3 regions of the Tardiphaga sp. 619_E2_N8_4 genome follow, and region 3 is predicted to be linked to each of the others. Evidence: predicted binding sites of a transcription regulator. Region 3 holds the regulator's gene; each other region holds the start of a gene.
The links. The regulator HrcA, encoded in region 3, represses chaperone genes, less so after heat shock. The targets are predictions, from matches to a motif close to GTTAGCACTCNCNNNNNGNGAGTGCTAAC.
Positions count from the first base shown of each region.

Region 1 (6,083 bases), 4.9 Mb from region 3:
GGTCGGACAGTGTCTCGACTGCGGACGCCACCACGAATGGCGCGAAGGCCTGCACGAACAAAGCCGGCCGCGCGATACGGCCGATCACACGGCCATACCCCGCCGGGCCGAACATCAGAAGCGGCAGCGCACCGCGCGCGATGGTCATGACGCCATTGGCCGCTCCGAAGCCGATAGCGAACAAGGCCGCCAGCGGAAACGAAATCCCCGCAAAGGCCAGCATCGCGAAGGCCGATACCACGAGCACCACCGCCCCGCGCGCGATCCACAGCGGATGGGTGCGTCCCGCCAGCATGAAGTCTGCCAGCCGCGATGCCACCTGCGCCGGACCGAACATCGCACCGATGGTCACCGCCGTTGCAGCACTGAGCCCGCCGCGCTCCAGCAGCGCGAGCAGGTTCGAGGTCACGCCCGACAGAATGAAGCTGTAAAGCGAGAACGCCGCCGCCAGCAGGATGAACGGCCAGCCTTCCGGGCGCAGGGTTGCCTGCGGGGGAACGACAACGGCGTCCACCACGGGCAGAGGCGCGACGGCGACGTGGCGCGGCAATGCAAAAGCATGAAGCGGCGCAACGACAAATGCGAAGATCGCTGCGAAGGTCAGATACGTCCCGCGCCAGCCGACGGCCTCAAGCAGAAGATGGGTCGCCGGCCAGCCAACCGTCGAGGCGAAGCCGCCTGCAAAGGTCACGAAGGTGATCTGCCGCCGCGCCGAGGCACCGAAGATACGCGTCAGCGTGGCGAAGGCGGGATCGTAGAGCGACGCAGACATTGCAGCGCCGAGCAACACCCAGCAGGCCAGATAGGTCGCGGGATGATCGGCGACTGAAAACAGAGCGAGACCCAAGGCACCGGCCAATGCGCCCGATGCCATGACGACATTGCCGCCGTGGCGGTCGATCAATCCACCAACCACCGGCGACAGCAGTCCCGATACGATCAGCCCCAGCGAAAAGCCCGCCATGCCGAAGGCCAGCGACCAGCCATGCGCCGCCGTGACATGCGGCATGGTCAGCACCGGTGGATAGATCAGGATGCCCCAGGTCAGGATCTGGGTGAATGCCAGCACAAGGACCGCGCGGCCCGGTCCGAAAACAAGGTCGCGCAATCGGTGCATGGGCTCACGTCTTCAAGGGAGTGGCGGAACCCGCCTTACGCCTCAGGTCAGGCCTTAGGTGCGCAACGGACATAGACCATGTTGCCGTAGCGAACCGCAGCGTCCTTGTCGATGAAGCGCGTGACGAGAATCCGACCGTCGAAGGAGACGATCTCGCGATCCTTCTCACCACCGGCGGGACCGGGCGGGCCGATATAGTTCTTGCCGCTCGGCGAGCCCTTGAGGCGCAGTTCCTGCGGCGTCGCCTCGTCGGCAAGATGCATGATGACGCCGCCGGTGGCGCCCTGGCCGATGATATAGGGCTGCTTGCACTGGCCGCGCGCGGCATTCTCGGTGCGAACGCGATCGTTGGGATTCATGTAAGACGCCAGACCCCAGCGGCCGACGAGTTCTTCCGAGCGGATCGAGGCTGGCAGTTCCGGCGCCGGCGGGGGCTCCGGCGGCGGTGTCGGCTGCGAGTTCCCAAAGCTGAACCCGCCCAATCCACCAGACGTGCTGCACCCGCCCAATGACAGCGCCAAAGTTGAAACGATCGCCAGATGGGCAACCGTGCGGGCGTAGCGTGACCTGATCATATTATCCCCTAGAGCAAATTCCCCGGCTGCCCGTCCCGGCAGCCAAGCGCAAAACACCTGACGGCGCAATGAGGTCGGCAGAATTACGCCGACTCTCCATTATGGTTTCCAGATCATCCTATATTGGCCTCACCAAGGCCTTAAGGCCTCGCTTGACTCAAAAAGCGTCTGGCCATATTTCCCGGACGCTCAATTAGCACTCCCGGAGCGCGATTGCTAAGGGAATGAGCCGGCCGCCTTGAGCGTTCCGGCTGGATTCCCGCCCGCCTCCGAGATGGCAACGAAATCGCAAACCCTAAAGGGACACTCCCATGGCCAAGACCAAATTCCGCCCGCTGCACGACCGCGTCGTCGTCAAGCGCATCGTCGCCGACGAGAAGACCAAGGGCGGCATCATCATCCCGGACAGCGCCAAGGAAAAGCCGTCTGAAGGCGAAGTCGTCGGCGTGGGCCCCGGTGGCCGCGACGAAGCCGGCAAGCTGATCCCGATCGATATCAAGGTCGGCGACAAGGTTCTGTTCGGCAAGTGGTCGGGCACCGAGATCAAACTCGACGGCGAAGAACTCCTCATCATGAAGGAGTCGGACATCATGGGCGTGATCGCCTAAGCGACTCGCTTCAGCCTCCCCACACGCCGTCATGCCCGGACTTGATCCGGGCATCCATCTGGCTTCTTCGCAGGAAGATGGATGGCCGGGACAAGCCCGGCCATGACAGCGTTTTAATTTCAAATTCCCATCACTTGGAGCACCATCACATGGCCGCCAAAGACGTTAAATTCTCCGGAGACGCGCGCGATCGCATGCTGCGCGGCGTCGACATTCTCGCCAATGCCGTCAAGGTCACGCTCGGTCCGAAGGGCCGCAATGTCGTGATCGAGAAGTCGTTCGGCGCTCCGCGCATCACCAAGGACGGCGTCACCGTCGCCAAGGAGATCGAGCTCGAGGACAAGTTCGAGAACATGGGCGCGCAGATGCTGCGCGAAGTCGCCTCGAAGACCAACGACACCGCAGGCGACGGCACCACCACCGCCACCGTGCTGGCCCAGGCCATCGTCCGTGAAGGCGCCAAGTCGGTTGCTGCCGGCATGAACCCGATGGACCTCAAGCGCGGCATCGATATCGCCGTCGCCGCCGTCATCAAGGACATCACCAAGCGCGCCAAGCCGGTTGCGTCTTCGGCTGAAGTCGCTCAGGTCGGTACCATCTCCGCCAACGGCGACGCCGCCATCGGCAAGATGATCGCCCAGGCAATGCAGAAGGTCGGGAACGAAGGCGTCATCACGGTTGAAGAGAACAAGTCGCTCGAGACCGAAGTCGACATCGTCGAGGGCATGAAGTTCGATCGCGGCTACCTGTCGCCCTACTTCGTCACCAATGCCGAGAAGATGACCGCCGAGCTCGAGGACGTGTACGTCCTGCTCGTCGAGAAGAAGATCTCCAGCCTGCAGGCCATGCTGCCGGTGCTCGAAGCCGTGGTGCAGTCGGGCAAGCCGCTGCTGATCATCGCTGAAGACGTCGAGGGCGAAGCCCTCGCCACCCTCGTCGTCAACCGCCTGCGCGGTGGCCTCAAGGTTGCTGCCGTCAAGGCACCGGGCTTCGGCGATCGCCGCAAGGCGATGCTGGAAGACCTTGCGATCCTGACCGGCGGTCAGCTCGTCTCGGAAGATCTCGGCATGAAGCTGGAAAGCGTCACGCTCGCCATGCTCGGCCGCGCCAAGAAGGTCGTGATCGACAAGGAAAACACCACTGTCGTCAACGGCGCTGGCAAGAAGCCGGCGATCGAAGCCCGCGTCAATCAGATCAAGGCGCAGATCGAGGAAACCACCTCGGACTACGACCGTGAGAAGCTGCAGGAGCGTCTGGCCAAGCTTGCAGGCGGCGTCGCGGTGATCCGCGTCGGCGGCGCGACCGAAGTCGAAGTGAAGGAAAAGAAGGATCGCGTGGATGACGCGCTGAACGCCACCCGTGCGGCCGTTCAGGAAGGCATCGTCCCCGGTGGCGGCACTGCGCTGCTGCGTGCCAAGAAGGCCGTCGGCCGTCTCACCAACGAGAACGCCGATGTGCAGGCCGGTATCAACATCGTGCTGAAGGCGCTGGAAGCTCCGATCCGCCAGATCGCCGAAAACGCCGGCGTTGAAGGTTCGATCGTGGTCGGCAAGATCCTGGACGAGAAGTCCGAGACCTTCGGCTTCGACGCACAGACCGAAACCTATGTCGACATGGTCGCCAAGGGCATCATCGATCCGGCCAAGGTGGTGCGTACTGCACTGCAGGACGCCGCCTCGGTTGCCGGCCTGCTGGTCACCACCGAAGCCATGGTCGCCGAACTGCCGAAGGAAGCTGCACCGGCGATGCCGGGCGGTGGCGGCGGTATGGGTGGCATGGGCGGAATGGGAGGCATGGGCTTCTAAGCCCTGCTTTCACGCTCAACTGCATTGTGATCGAAGGCCGCCTCCGGGCGGCCTTCTTTTTTGCCCTGATACAATGCGCCTGCGACTTATGGCCTTTCGCCTTGGTCGCCGTTCTGATTCAATCCCGTGATTAATCTCGCATGGGCGGAATCAGATAAATTCGCCCGGAGACACGTCGATAACGTCCAGGGACTTTTGAAATGCGCGCGCTTCATCTTTGTCTGCTCGGCCTTACGGTCACCGCCTCGGTTGGGACCGTCCACCACGCCTTCGCGCAGGTGAAAGCCGCGCCGAAGAGCCAGCCGGCAGGCCCCGAGACGCGCTATTTCACCTCGATCGACGGCGTCATGAACGGCAATGCCGACGTGATCCTCCGGGAGACGCGGCAGGGCAAGGCCGTCACGGCCGCGACGCTTGATGTCTGCTATCCCGCCGAGAAGGGCAGCGACCGCAAGGATCGCTTCGTCGCCAATCTCACGGTCAGCGGTTCGACGCTGACCGGCGCAACGCAGACCCAGGTCGACAAGCTGCCGGTGACCATCAAGCTGAACCGCCGGCCGACCGGCGACACGTTCGAATTCAAGGGGCAGATCTCGGTCGGTCAGACCAACAACAACGTGACCTCCTCGGACAATTCCGATCAGAGCGAGAAGGAATTCCAGGACAATCAGTCCACCGACGACAATATCGCGCCCGCGCCGAAGGATTTCACCGAAGTGTCGCCCGAAGCGATCGCGGTCAAGATCAAGCTCGAAGCCGCGCTCGATTTCGTGCGCACGCTGCGTGGGCAGAGCGTCGAGGTCGCGTTGAACAGCCTGGCCGTATCGTGCGATGCACTGCGCGCCGGCGAGCAGGTCATCAGCCTCGCCATCGATCCGGAACGCGCCGCGACGTTCGTCGCCAAAACCAAGACCTATCCCGGCGTCGTCAATGTCGGCTGGACCACGGGCGCTATCGACATGGATCGTACCGTGCGCTTTGCAGCCGCCGACTGGCGCGATGGCGACAAGATCAATCGCGACAAGGTTGCGACGGCGCTGGCGAATGTGCTCGCCAGGACCATGTCGGGCAAACCTGCCGCCGCGTCATGGGACGACGAGACCGGAAAGCTCAAGCTGACCTTCAAGCGCCCGAGTCAGGTTCTGCCCGCGCTCGAATTGACGGAGACGGTCGAGGTCAACGCGATCATCGCTCCCGACAAGCCCGGCACGACGGATAAGCTGATCCTGTGGGTCAGCACGCCGTCAGTAACAACCGCGGATGAGAACTCGGGCGCGAAGCTGGCTCTCGCGGATTCGCCGACGGCCGATGAAGAGAGCGATCCGCGCGACGACAACGGCGCGGTTGCGGCCGTCGCGGCGGAGTTCAAGGCACAGCGTTGGGATGCAGATAATTCGAACTGGAAGTGAGTGACAGCATTCTGCTCAGCCGTCGTTAGCAATGCCGAAGCGTAGGATGGGTAGAGCGCCTTCGCGAAACCCATCAACCAAAATCGTCGAAAGCGATGGGTTTCGCTGCGCTCTACCCATCCTACGCGAGCCGCTCTAGTTCGTATTCAGCCGAAACCGCAGCGACTTCGGCCCGACGAACGTCACTGCATCACCGCGCCGCTGCCAGTTGGTGGCCGCACCGAGATCGGCGATCAACTGATCGTCCATCGCGGCCTGTGCGTCCGAGCAGCTGCGTTGCTCCATCGCGCCGGCGACGAAGACGACGGTGTTGCCAGCGACCGAGAACTGGCCCTTGCCGCCCTTGCACCACAACTCCACCCGCGCCTCGCCGGCGTCGCCGATTTCGAGATTGGGAATCCGCTTCGAGCCGGGCTGACGCTGTGCATCCAGAGTCATTTCCATGCCAAATGGAAACTCGTCGGCGGCATGCGCAGGGACGACAATCAGAAACGCAGCACCGGCAAGAGCGGCCCGCAGCAAAGTGGTCATGGCAGTCATACGAATTCTCGGCGTGATGGGATCGGCGA
Region 1 is NZ_JBPWQJ010000001.1:5,976,272-5,982,354, reverse strand. Features, by position in the region: gene AB8A23_RS28385 (MFS transporter) at 1-1,117, opposite strand, end outside; gene AB8A23_RS28380 (hypothetical protein) at 1,165-1,692, opposite strand; gene AB8A23_RS28375 (co-chaperone GroES) at 2,004-2,300, shown strand; gene groL (chaperonin GroEL) at 2,450-4,105, shown strand; gene AB8A23_RS28365 (hypothetical protein) at 4,306-5,514, shown strand; gene AB8A23_RS28360 (META domain-containing protein) at 5,650-6,045, opposite strand.
Region 1: the regulator HrcA is predicted to act here: its motif matches at 1,885-1,913, upstream of AB8A23_RS28375 (co-chaperone GroES).

Region 2 (6,083 bases), 2.3 Mb from region 3:
ACCCCGGCATCGCTGCCGGGGTTCTGCATTCTGATAGTTGCTTGAAGCGTTGGACTTAGAAGTCCATGCCGCCCATGCCGCCGCCCGGAGGCATGCCGCCACCGCCTGCGCCGCCCTTCTTGGGCAGTTCGGCAACCATGGCTTCCGTGGTGATCAGCAGGCCGGCAACCGAAGCTGCGTTCTGGATCGCTGCACGGACAACCTTGGTCGGATCGATGATGCCCTTCTTGAGCATGTCGCCGTAGGTGCCGGTCTGCGAGTCGAAGCCGTAGCTGTAGGTCGCGGTCTCGAGGACCTTGCCGACGATGACCGAACCGTCTTCGCCTGCGTTGATGGCGATCTGGCGAGCCGGAGCCGACAGGGCCTTGCGGACGATCTCGACGCCGGTCTTCTGGTCGTCGTTCGCGGTCTTGATCTTCTTCAGCTGTTCCGAAGCGCGGAGCAGAGCGACGCCGCCGCCGGGGACGATGCCTTCTTCAACCGCAGCGCGGGTCGCATGCATCGCGTCATCAACGCGGTCCTTGCGCTCCTTCACTTCGACTTCGGTCGCGCCGCCGACGCGGATGACGGCAACGCCGCCAGCCAGCTTGGCGAGACGCTCCTGCAGCTTCTCACGGTCGTAGTCCGAAGTGGTTTCTTCGATCTGTGCCTTGATCTGCGCCACGCGTGCTTCGATGTCGGCCTTCTTGCCGGCGCCGTTGACGATGGTGGAGTTTTCCTTGTCGATCATCACCTTCTTGGCGCGGCCAAGCATGGCGAGCGTGACGTTCTCGAGCTTGATGCCGAGATCTTCCGAGATCGCCTGGCCGCCGGTCAGGATCGCGATGTCCTGCAGCATGGCCTTGCGGCGATCGCCGAAGCCCGGAGCCTTGACGGCAGCGACCTTGAGGCCGCCACGCAGGCGGTTGACGACGAGGGTGGCGAGAGCTTCGCCTTCGACGTCTTCCGCGACGATGACGAGCGGCTTGCCGGTCTGCACGACGGCTTCGAGCAGCGGCAGCATCTCGTTCAGCGAGGAGAGCTTCTTCTCGTTGATCAGGATGTAGGCGTCGTCGAATTCAACGCGCATCTTGTCGGCGTTGGTGACGAAGTAGGGCGAGATGTAGCCGCGGTCGAACTGCATGCCTTCGACGACGTCGAGTTCGGTTTCGAGCGACTTGGCTTCTTCAACCGTGATGACGCCCTCGTTGCCGACCTTCTTCATCGCGTCGGCGAGGAACTTGCCGATTTCTGCGTCGCCGTTGGCGGAGATGGTGCCGACCTGAGCGATTTCGTCGTTCGAGGTGACCTTCTTGGAGTTCTTGACGAGGTCAGCAACCACGGCTTCCACAGCCAGGTCGATGCCGCGCTTCAGATCCATCGGGTTCATGCCGGCAGCAACCGACTTGGCGCCTTCACGGACGATCGCCTGAGCGAGCACGGTGGCGGTGGTGGTGCCGTCGCCGGCCGCGTCGGCCGACTTCGAGGCCACTTCGCGCACCATCTGGGCGCCCATGTTCTCGAACTTGTCGTCGAGCTCGATTTCCTTGGCGACGGTGACGCCGTCCTTGGTGATGCGGGGCGCGCCGAATGACTTGTCGATGACGACGTTGCGGCCCTTCGGACCGAGCGTCACCTTCACGGCGTTGGCGAGAATGTCGACGCCGCGCAGCATCTTGTCGCGGGCATCAACGCCGAATTTCACTTCTTTAGCTGACATGTTTTGCTTCCTTGAAAATCAGGATGGATGGGGAAAAGGCGCTTAAGCGGCCTTCTTCTTGGCGGGAGCGGCACCTTCGAGGACGCCCATGATGTCGCTTTCCTTCATGATCAGCAGGTCCTGACCATCGATCTTGACCTCGGTGCCCGACCACTTGCCGAACAGCACGCGCTCGCCGACCTTCAGATCGATCGGGATCAGCTTGCCGGCTTCGTCGCGGCCGCCCGGGCCGACGGAGACGATCTCGCCCTGGGAGGGCTTCTCTTTGGCGCTATCCGGAATGATGATGCCGCCAGCGGACTTCTCTTCGGCGTCGATACGCTTGACCACAACGCGATCGTGAAGCGGACGGAATTTCATGCAGTCCTCCTAAGTTTCTGTAGATGCTTGAGAAATTTAAATTGGCAGTCTGAGCCAACAAGTGCCAGCGCAGCTGGTCCGGACATAGGCCGAACGTTCCTCACCGGCAAGGGTCTGTATCAAATATTTTGGCACTCAAATATGACGGGTGCCAGAATTGGTTAAGACCCTCCGATACCGGCTCTCGAATCCGTTAGCATCCACGGTAAGTGGCTGCTAACACTCGGCTTTCAATACATTATTAAACTTTTAAGCTTGTGATGAAGACGTTGCTTGCGTCACATTTCATGCATCGTGTTGTCATGGGCGAAGTGGAAGCCGGTTCGCTGCAGTCAGCACGGTCACAGGAGAGCAGAGCGAAGTTCGACGTCAAACCGGAATCCACTTAGCCGAATGCGCTCTGTCCATGGAGGTTGAACATGGTCTCGAGAAATGCAGTTTCTGACGATTTCAGGAAGCAGGTGCTTGGCTACGGACTGACGACGGCGCAGATCCTCTACCGCATGCCCGATCACCCCTCGCTGCTGCAGACCTATGTCTGGCAGAACTATGATTTGTTTCCGAAGTTTCCCGCGCTGAAGGATTTCCTGGATTTCTGGCAAGAGAAGCTCGATGGCCCGCTCTTTGCGGTAACCGTCGCGCATTCGAAACTGATCAAGCCGGCCGAGCTTCGTGCCGTGGATGGCGTCTTCCGGTTGCACTAGTCCGCGCCTCTCAACGCGCCGGATGAATTGCCGCTGTGCTGAACTACAGCTAGGTTCCCGGACGCGCTGGCCGTTTGTTCGGCATTGCGCCGGGTGGGAAACACGACATGGCGAAGCTGAAGCGAACGTCAAAGAGCGCAGCGAAAGCGGCTGCGACGAAGAAGCCTGCGACACAGGCGGTAGCGAAAGCAGCAAAGAAGCTCTCTGTTGGCAAGCCAGCCAAGGCGAGTGCAAAAGCTGTCGCGAAACCCGGCCAGCGCCGCAAGCAGCGCGTCGCGATCAGTCACTATCAGGAAGAAGCATTTCTCGGCGACGGCCTGCGTGCCTACGCAAAGTATCGCGATCTCGGCGTTGCCGCTGCGACCGGCGGTTTGGCGCATGCGCATGTCATCCGGCTGATCGGACCTTGCGATCCGAAAGAGGTCTCCAAGCTTCACTATCACGATGCCGAGTTTCAGCTGGTCTATGTGCTGAACGGCTGGGTGAAGGCCTATATGGAAGGCGAGGGCGAGATGACCATGCGTCAGGGGTCATGCTGGACCCAGCCGCCACGCATCAGGCATCTGATCCGTGATTACTCCGACAATTGCGAACTGCTGGAAGTGATCCTTCCGGCGGAGTTCAAGACGGTGGAAGTCCGGTAGTTCGCGTGCGGAAATGCGACGCGTGCCTTGTTCGCGCGTCGCAGTGGCGTTGAATCAGCTATGCTGAGCCCGTCGCTGCCCTGGCCCTCAACGAGTATCTCATGACTGCATCCGTTCCGGTTTTCGACGGTCACAACGATGTGCTGCTGCGGCTGTACAAATCGCAATCGCACGATCCGGTATCCGACTTCCTGACCGGGGAAGCCGCCGGTCACATCGACCTGCCGAAGGCGAAGGCCGGCGCATTCGTCGGCGGGCTGTTCGCGCTGTATTCGCCGGCAGCTCAGGCGTCATCGGGATTCATGGCTCAGATGACGGGCGGACGCTACGCCGTGCCGCTCCCCGAGCCGCTGACGATGGACGAGGCGCGCAATTCCGTCGTCGCCGAACTGGCCATCCTGCTGCAGCTCGAACGCGCTTCCGCAGGCGCGGTGGCGATCTGCGCCACCACCGCCGAAATCCGGTCCGCCATTGAGCGCAAGGCGCTGGCCGTGGTGGTCCATCTGGAAGGCGCGGAGGCCATCGACGCCGAGCTCAGATTCCTCGACGTTCTCTATGCGGCGGGGTTGCGGTCGATCGGGCCGGTGTGGAGCCGGACCAACATCTTCGGCCATGGCGTGCCGTTTCACTTCCCGTCCGGGCCCGATCTCGGCGACGGTCTCACCGCGGCCGGCGAGCGGTTGATCGGCGCCTGCAATGACCTGAAGATTTTGGTCGACCTGTCGCACATCACCGAGAAGGGTTTTTGGGATGTGGCGCGGCTGTCGAAGGCGCCGCTGGTGGCGACCCATTCCAATGCCCATGCGCTGTGCCCGTCGCCGCGCAATCTCACCGACAAGCAGCTCGCCGCGATCCGCGACACCGGCGGCATGGTCGGCCTGAATTTCGCGACCTGCTTCCTGCGCCCCGACGGCAGCATGCGGCCCGACACCGGCATCGAGCTGATGGTGCAGCAGATCGACTATCTGCTGGAGAAGTTGGGCGAGGATCACGTCGGGCTGGGATCGGATTTCGACGGCGCGGTGGTGCCCGAGGCCATCGACTCCGCCGCGGGTCTGCAGGCGCTGTTCGTGGCCTTGCGCGACAAGGGCTATTCCGAGACGCTGCTCGGCAAGCTCGGCGCGCGCAACTGGCTCGATCTGCTGCAGCGGACGATCGGCTGACCGGCGCTGGCGGCGTGTCTCAGGTGAGCATGCCGACGATCGCGCCCATCAGGCAGGTCGTCAGCGTCCCCGAGACGATCGACTTCACACCGAGCGCGTTGATTTCGTTACGACGTTCCGGCGCCATGGTGCCCAGGCCTCCGATCATAATTCCGAGGCTGGCAAAATTTGCAAATCCGCACAGCGCATAAAGCATGATGAGGCGCGAGCGCGCATCCAGCGCATCGGGACCGAGCTTCGCCAATTGAACATAAGCGATCAACTCGTTGAGGATCGTCTTGACGCCCATCAGCGAGCCCGCGGTCAGCGCCTGGTCCCACGGCAGGCCCATCAGCCAGCACACCGGTGCCATCACGTAACCCAGTAGGCGCTGCACGGACAGCGTGTTGCCTCCCACGGTCGGCATCATCATGAGGATCGCGTTCATGAGATACATCAGCGCCACGAAGACCAGCAGCAGGGCGATGATGTTGACGAGCAGTTCGATGCCTGCACTCGTGCCCTTGACGATCGCATCTATCGTGCTCGTGGCCGATGCGTCCGGATTGGCGAGCAATCCACCTGTGCGACGATCCTCCGTCTCGGGCACCATGATCAGGCTGACAAGGATCGCAGCTGGCGCCGAGAGCACGGAAGCAATCACGAAATGCGCCGACGCATCGGGGATCAGTGGCGCCATGAAAGTGGCGTAGAGCACCAGCACGGTACCGGCGATCCCCGCCATGCCGCCCGTCATCACCAGAAACAGTTCGCTGCGCGTGAGCTGCGCGAGGTAAGGGCGAATAAACAACGGGGCCTCGACCATGCCCAGAAAGATGTTCGCGGCCGTTGACAGCCCGACCGCGCCGCCGATGCCGAGCGTGCGTTCGAGCAGCCACGCCATGCCGCGCACGATTGGCGGCAGGATACGCCAGTAGAAGAGCAGGCTGGTCAGCACGCTGATGACCAGCACCACGGGGAGTGCCTGCAGTGCGAGCACGAAATCCGCGCCGGGATTCTTGAGATCGAACGGTAGTGCGCCGCCGCCGAGATAACCGAACACGAAGGAGGTGCCGGCGCGCGACGCTGCGGCGATGGTGCTGACAGCATCGTTGATGCTGCTGAAGGCGCGTGTCACGACGGGAAGCTTCAGCAGGATCACGGCAGCGACGATCGTCAATGCGAGACCGATCGCGGCCTGTCTCAGCGACACCTTGCTGCGGTTTTCACCGAGCGCCCAGGCGATCCCCAAAAGCGCGATGACGCCGAACGCCGATTGTAGCTGAAGCATAAATCCCCCGAAACCGCAGCGATGATGCCGCGGCTTCCCATGTCATGCAATCGCAATGCCGCTGAGGCGGATTGCGTTTTAGCCGCGTCCGACGAACGGCATCTTCGTCGCCATGACCGTCATGGTCAGCACATTGGCGTCGAGCGGCAGGCCGGCCATATAGGCGACGGCGTCGCCGACGGCTTTGGCGTCCATGCGTGGCTCTTGCTTCGAGGTGCCGTCGGGCTGCAGCACGCCGGGGCC
Region 2 is NZ_JBPWQJ010000001.1:3,361,039-3,367,121, forward strand. Features, by position in the region: gene groL (chaperonin GroEL) at 56-1,699, opposite strand; gene AB8A23_RS15950 (co-chaperone GroES) at 1,742-2,059, opposite strand; gene AB8A23_RS15955 (usg protein) at 2,479-2,763, shown strand; gene AB8A23_RS15960 (cupin domain-containing protein) at 2,871-3,407, shown strand; gene AB8A23_RS15965 (dipeptidase) at 3,509-4,570, shown strand; gene AB8A23_RS15970 (NupC/NupG family nucleoside CNT transporter) at 4,590-5,840, opposite strand; gene AB8A23_RS15975 (SDR family oxidoreductase) at 5,919-6,083, opposite strand, start outside.
Region 2: the regulator HrcA is predicted to act here: its motif matches at 2,187-2,215, upstream of AB8A23_RS15950 (co-chaperone GroES).

Region 3 (6,083 bases):
CCTGGCCCGATACCGGCATATTCCTGGCCGCGCCAGTAGACGAGGTTGTGTTTGCACTCCGCGCCGGGGCGGGCATGATTGGAAATCTCGTAGAACGGCAGGCCTTGCTGTGCGCAGACTTCCTGCGTCACGTCATAAAGTGCGCGCGCGAGGCCCTCGTCGGGGGTCTTGAGCTTGCCGGCGGCGTGCAACCCGAAGAACGGCGTGCCTTCCTCGATGGTCAGCTGATACAGTGACAGATGTTCGGCGGCTTCCGAGATCGCGAGCTTGAGTTCGTCGGTCCACATCTGCGGGGTCTGGTCGGGGCGCGCATAGATCAGATCGAACGAATATCGATCGAACGCGCTGCGCGCGATGGCCACGGCATCGAGTGCCTCGCGCGCCGTATGCAAACGTCCGAGCGACTTCAGCGACGCATCGTCGAGTGCCTGTACGCCAAGTGACACGCGGTTGACGCCGGCCTCGCGATAGCCGCGAAAGCGCGTCGCTTCGACGGAGGTCGGGTTGGCTTCGAGTGATACTTCGACGTCGGAGGCGACGTTCCAGTACTTGCCGATCGAATCCAGAATCGCGCCGACCGTCTGCGGCTGCATCAGCGACGGCGTGCCGCCGCCGAGAAAGATCGACGTCACCGTGCGGCCCGGGGTGCGGGCTGCGGTGGTTTCGATCTCCCGTGCGAAGGCCCGCGCGAAACGTACTTCATCGACGGCGTGGTGACGGACATGGCTGTTGAAGTCGCAATACGGGCACTTCGACAGGCAGAACGGCCAGTGCACATAGACGCCGAAAGCGTCTTGCTGTGCGTCAGCGGGGTTCAAGGCAGATCTCCGCGAGTTTCACGAATGCCTTGGCGCGATGCGACAAGCCCTCGCCGAGTGGCGGCAACCCGTGCTTCTCGACCGCGGTCATTTCGCCGTAAGTGCGGGTGTGACCATCGGGCAGGAATGTCGGATCGTAGCCGAAGCCGGCAGCGCCGCGCGGCGGCCAGACCAGCGTGCCATGGGCGTGCGCTTCGACTTCCTCGAGATGACCGTCGGGCCACGCCACGCAGAGTGCCGAGACGAAATGCGCGGTGCGCTTGTCAGGCGAGGTCGCGCCGCGCTCTTGCAGCAAACGCTCGATGCGCGTCATTGCGCCGGTGAAGTCCTTGGACTCGCCGGCCCAGCGCGCCGAGAGGATGCCGGGCGCGCCGTCGAGGGCATCGACGACGAGGCCGGAATCATCTGCGAAGGCGGGGAGTTGCGCGACATTGGCCGCGGCAATCGCCTTGATCGCGGCATTGGCCTTGAAGGTGTCGCCGGTCTCGTCGGGCTCGGCGAGGTCGAGTTCGCCGGCCGACACTGCTTCGATGCCGTAGGGGGCCAAGAGATCGCGCATCTCGGCAAGCTTGCCGGGATTGTGGGTGGCGATGACGAGCTTCCCAGTGATTCGACGATGCATGATGCGAGTCTACGCCTGCTTGATGACTTGCGGAATCACGCGATGGCCATTTTCTGCAGTTCAACCAGACGTCCGACGCCCTTTTGCGCCAGTGCCATCAACTTCAGGAACTCGTCCTGCGTGAACGGCGTCTTCTCGGCAGTGCCCTGCACCTCGATGATGCGGCCGTCGCCGGTCATCACGAAATTGGCGTCGGTGTCGGCTTCGGAATCTTCGGCATAATCGAGATCGAGCACCGGGGTGCCCTGATAGATGCCGCAGGAAATCGCCGCGATATTGTCGCGCAGCACGTTGCCGCCGCCGTTCTTGAACATGTTGCGGTTCTTCATCCACGAGATGCAGTCGGCCAGCGCAACCCATGCGCCGGTGATCGACGCCGTGCGGGTGCCGCCATCGGCCTGGATCACGTCGCAGTCGATGGTGATCTGGCGTTCGCCGAGCGCTTCGAGGTCGACGGCAGCGCGCAGCGAGCGGCCGATCAGGCGCTGGATCTCGACGGTGCGGCCGCCCTGCTTGCCGGATGCGGCTTCGCGGCGGGTGCGTTCCAGCGTGGCGCGGGGCAGCATGCCGTATTCGGCGGTGACCCAGCCGCGGCCCTGGCCCTTAAGCCATGGTGGCAGGCGCTCCTCCAGCGTGGCGGTCACCAGCACGTGGGTGTCACCGAATTTCACCATGCAGGAGCCTTCGGCATATTTGACCACGCCGCGTTCCAGCGACACGGCGCGCAGTTCATCGGGCGCACGACGGCTTGGCCGCATGAGAAAATCCTTCCAAATGTCCAGAGAAGCCTGTTCGCGGTGCTTTTAGGGGCCACAGACCGCAGCGGCAAGGGCGGGGCAGGTTCCACAACCGCAATGGTGCTTGTATCCGGCCCGCCGGAGCGACAGATTAGGTTCTCAAGGAGTACCCTGTGGCCCACCACGATCCGATCGGCCTGATTTCGCCGCATGCCGGGCTCGCCCAGCTCAATGAGCGATCGCGTGAGATCTTCCGGCAGATCGTCGAGAGCTATCTCGCCACCGGCGAACCTGTCGGTTCGCGCAATATTTCACGCCTGATCACGGTTCCGCTGTCGCCAGCCTCGGTCCGCAACGTCATGTCGGACCTGGAGCAGCTCGGCCTCATCTATGCGCCACACACGTCTGCCGGCCGGCTGCCAACCGAACTCGGGCTGCGGTTCTTCGTCGATGCCTTGATGCAGGTCGGTGACCTCACCGAGCCCGAACGGCAGTCGATCCAGCAGCAACTGTCTTCGGTGGGGCGCTCGCAGACGGTGGAAGCGGCGCTCGGCGAGGCGCTGACGCAGCTGTCCGGGCTGACCCGCGCGGCGGCGGTGGTTTTGACCGCCAAGTCCAATGTGCGGCTGAAACACATCGAATTCGTCCGTCTGGAGCCCGAAAAGGCGCTGGTCGTGCTGGTCGCCGAGGATGGCCAGGTCGAAAACCGCGTGCTGACCCTGCCGCCGGGCGTGCCGTCGTCGGTGCTGAATGAGGCGTCGAACTTCCTTAATGCCCGGATTCGCGGCCGCACGCTGGCTGAGGCCCGGTTGGAGCTGGAGACGGCGCTGACCCAGAACCAGATCGAGCTCGATCAGCTGACCCAGAAGGTCATTGCCGCCGGCATTGCCAGCTGGTCGGGTGGCGAGAAGGATGATCGGCAGCTGATCGTGCGCGGCCAGGCCAATCTGCTCGAGGATCTCCATGCGCTGGAGGATCTTGAACGCGTTCGCCTCCTGTTCGACGATCTCGAAGCCAAGCGCGAGGTGATCGACCTTCTCGGCCGGGCGGAGACGGCCGAAGGTGTCCGCATCTTCATCGGCTCGGAAAACAAGCTGTTCTCGCTGTCCGGCTCGTCCACGATCATTGCGCCCTACAGCGATGGCGCCGGCCATATTGTCGGCGTTCTCGGTGTCATCGGCCCGACCCGGCTGAACTATGCGCGGGTGATCCCGATGGTAGATTACGCGGCGCGCATCGTTAGCCGCATGCTCGGCGGCTGACAGATCGGCCGAATCCGGCCGGTTGCGCTTGATTTTCGGCGCTCAAACCCCGATATCCCGCTCAGCAATCCCACCATTTTGGCGTGTTTTTGAGAAGGCAGCGTGATGACTGATTCCAATGGGCAGAACGACAATCAGGACAAGACGGCAGCGGCCGCCGATCCGGTGGTCTCCAAGCCCTACATCATGCCGGACGATCCGGAACCGAATTCGGTCGAGGCCCTGACCAAGGAAGCAGCGGAATCGCGCGACAAGATGCTGCGCACGCTGGCGGAGATGGAAAATCTGCGCAAGCGGACCCAGAAGGAAGTCGCCGACGGCCGCACCTATGCGATCGCCAATTTCGCGCGTGAAGTGCTCGATATCGCCGACAGCCTGCAGCGCGCCCTCGATGCCGTGCCTGCCGACACCAAGGCCGCCGCCGATCCAGGCCTGAAGGCGCTCCTCGAAGGTGTCGAGCTCACCGAGCGTTCGCTGCTCAACACGCTGGAAAAGAACGGCGTGAAGAAGTTCGATCCGTCGGGCGAGAAGTTCGATCCGAACTTCCAGCAGGCGATGTACGAAGTGCCCGATGCCTCGGTGCCCGCGGGCACCGTCGTTCAGGTCGTGCAGGCCGGTTACACCATCGGCGAACGCGTACTGCGCCCGGCGCTGGTCGGCGTGTCGAAGGGTGGGGCCAAGGCGGCGCCTGTAGCGTCGGAGTAAAGCTGCGTAGTAAGAGCTGGATCGCCCGGTCAAGCCGGGCGATGACAGCGAGAGTTAAGCCGCCAGATCGCCTGACTGAATCCGTTTCACGCCGGCTTTGTTCATGTCGGCCCAGGCCTTGGCCAGCGAGCCCTGCGTGTCGATGCCGCGGCAGGCATCTTCGATCACATAGACATCGAAACCTGCTTTTCGCGCATCGAGCGCCGACCACGCGACACAGAAGTCGGTGGCGAGGCCGGCGATAAATACACGCTGCAATTTGCGGGCTTTCAGATAGGCGGCAAGACCGGTGGTGGTCTTTCCGTCAGCCTCGGTAAACGCCGAATAGCTGTCGACGTCCTTGTTGAAGCCCTTGCGCAGGATCAGCTCGGTATGCGGGATCGCGAGATCCTTCGACAGCGCAGCCCCTTCAGTGCCCTGCACGCAGTGATCCGGCCACAGCACCTGTTTGCCGTATTTCACCTCAAGGGTCTCAAACGGCTTCTTGCCGCTGTGGCTGGATGCGAAGGAGATATGGCCCGGCGTGTGCCAGTCCTGTGTCATCACCACATCGGCGAATTTCTTCGCGATGCCGTTGATGATCGGGACGACCTTGTCGCCGTCCTTCACGGCCAAGCTGCCGCCCGGCAGGAAGCAGTTCTGCACGTCGATCACCAGCAGAACGGATGTGCGATCGAGACTGACCTTGCCGGCGGCGGATAATGTTTTGGGAGCTAGGCTGGTCATGGCTACGGCTCCAAGCCCCCCGAGAACCTGACGTCTGTTGAGCATCGCGAAATTCCCCGTACCGAATTGGCCCAGCAAATCAGGTCACGGGGAGATCGTAAAGCGGGCCGTGAGGACGGCCGTGCGTTCTTTAGCGCGGCTCGATACCGTCGCGCACGGCGCGGAAGCGCGGAAACGCCTTGGCCCAATCGTCACGTGGGGCGCTTGCGATAATGCGCATGGTGACCTTGCCGCCGCCGAAGCGCAGCCACTGCACAACGCTGACCGGCGTGTTGTTCTTGCCGCTGACGGCGTCGATACGGGTCTCCCAGCCTGCCATGCCGTCGATCCGTTGCGGCTCCGACATGGTGATGCGGCCTTCGCGCAGGCCGGGAATCGTGCCTGCTGCCTGCTGAGCAAAGCGGCCGCGATCTTCGGCCTTTTCCGGCGCCGAGGCCAGGCTGCCGATCACCATGAAAGGGCTCGTTTCTATGCTGTTCTCGTCGCTCGAGTCGGCAAGCAACAAAGCGGCGCCGGGCGCCAGCGTACGGACAGTTTTGAAGTCGCTCATTTCGGCGACCTTGAACGGCATCAGGCCGAGCTGCTCGGCCAGCGGGACTTCCTTGCGGACCACGGCGGATGAGAGCATCTGGCGCACCGCGTCGTCGGTGTAGATTTTCTGGGCGTTTTCCGGGACCTGCACGGCGACATAGCCGGAGAAGGTCCCGCCGCCGACGATCATCGAATAGCGCCTGACATTGCCGGTCGCGTCCTTGGCATTCTCGATCGTGTAGAAGGCCTTTCCGGCTGTGGTCTCTATGCTTTCCGGCTTCGCGACCATGCCCGCCGGATTGGCCTTGAACGCGGTCTCAACCTCGTTGAAGGCGGCGGCCGGCAGTTCGGTTACAAGCACCTTGACGCCCTGATCGGAGGTCTCGAAGCCGACAAAGGTCTTTGCCGGGGCGAGGCCAACCAGCGGGGCCAGACCCACACGGACACCCGGCGGGAAGACGGGATCAGCCGCCAAAGCGGGGCGGTGGGCGACCGAAATGGCCGTCAGCATGGTCAAGGCGAACAGGGGCGCAGCATGTTTCATGAAAAATCTACTGGGTTTGCATTGAGGCTGTTCGATGGTGCGGGGCTCCGGCCTTGGTCGCCGCGCGCCCGGTCGGAAAGGGCTTTCACGGTTGCCCTGTTCCGCCAACAGATCAAGCCATAAATCCGTTCCCGGCGC
Region 3 is NZ_JBPWQJ010000001.1:1,069,923-1,076,005, reverse strand. Features, by position in the region: gene hemW (radical SAM family heme chaperone HemW) at 1-818, opposite strand, end outside; gene rdgB (RdgB/HAM1 family non-canonical purine NTP pyrophosphatase) at 805-1,440, opposite strand; gene rph (ribonuclease PH) at 1,476-2,198, opposite strand; gene hrcA (heat-inducible transcriptional repressor HrcA) at 2,351-3,439, shown strand; gene grpE (nucleotide exchange factor GrpE) at 3,545-4,144, shown strand; gene pncA (bifunctional nicotinamidase/pyrazinamidase) at 4,199-4,915, opposite strand; gene AB8A23_RS05060 (hypothetical protein) at 5,001-5,945, opposite strand.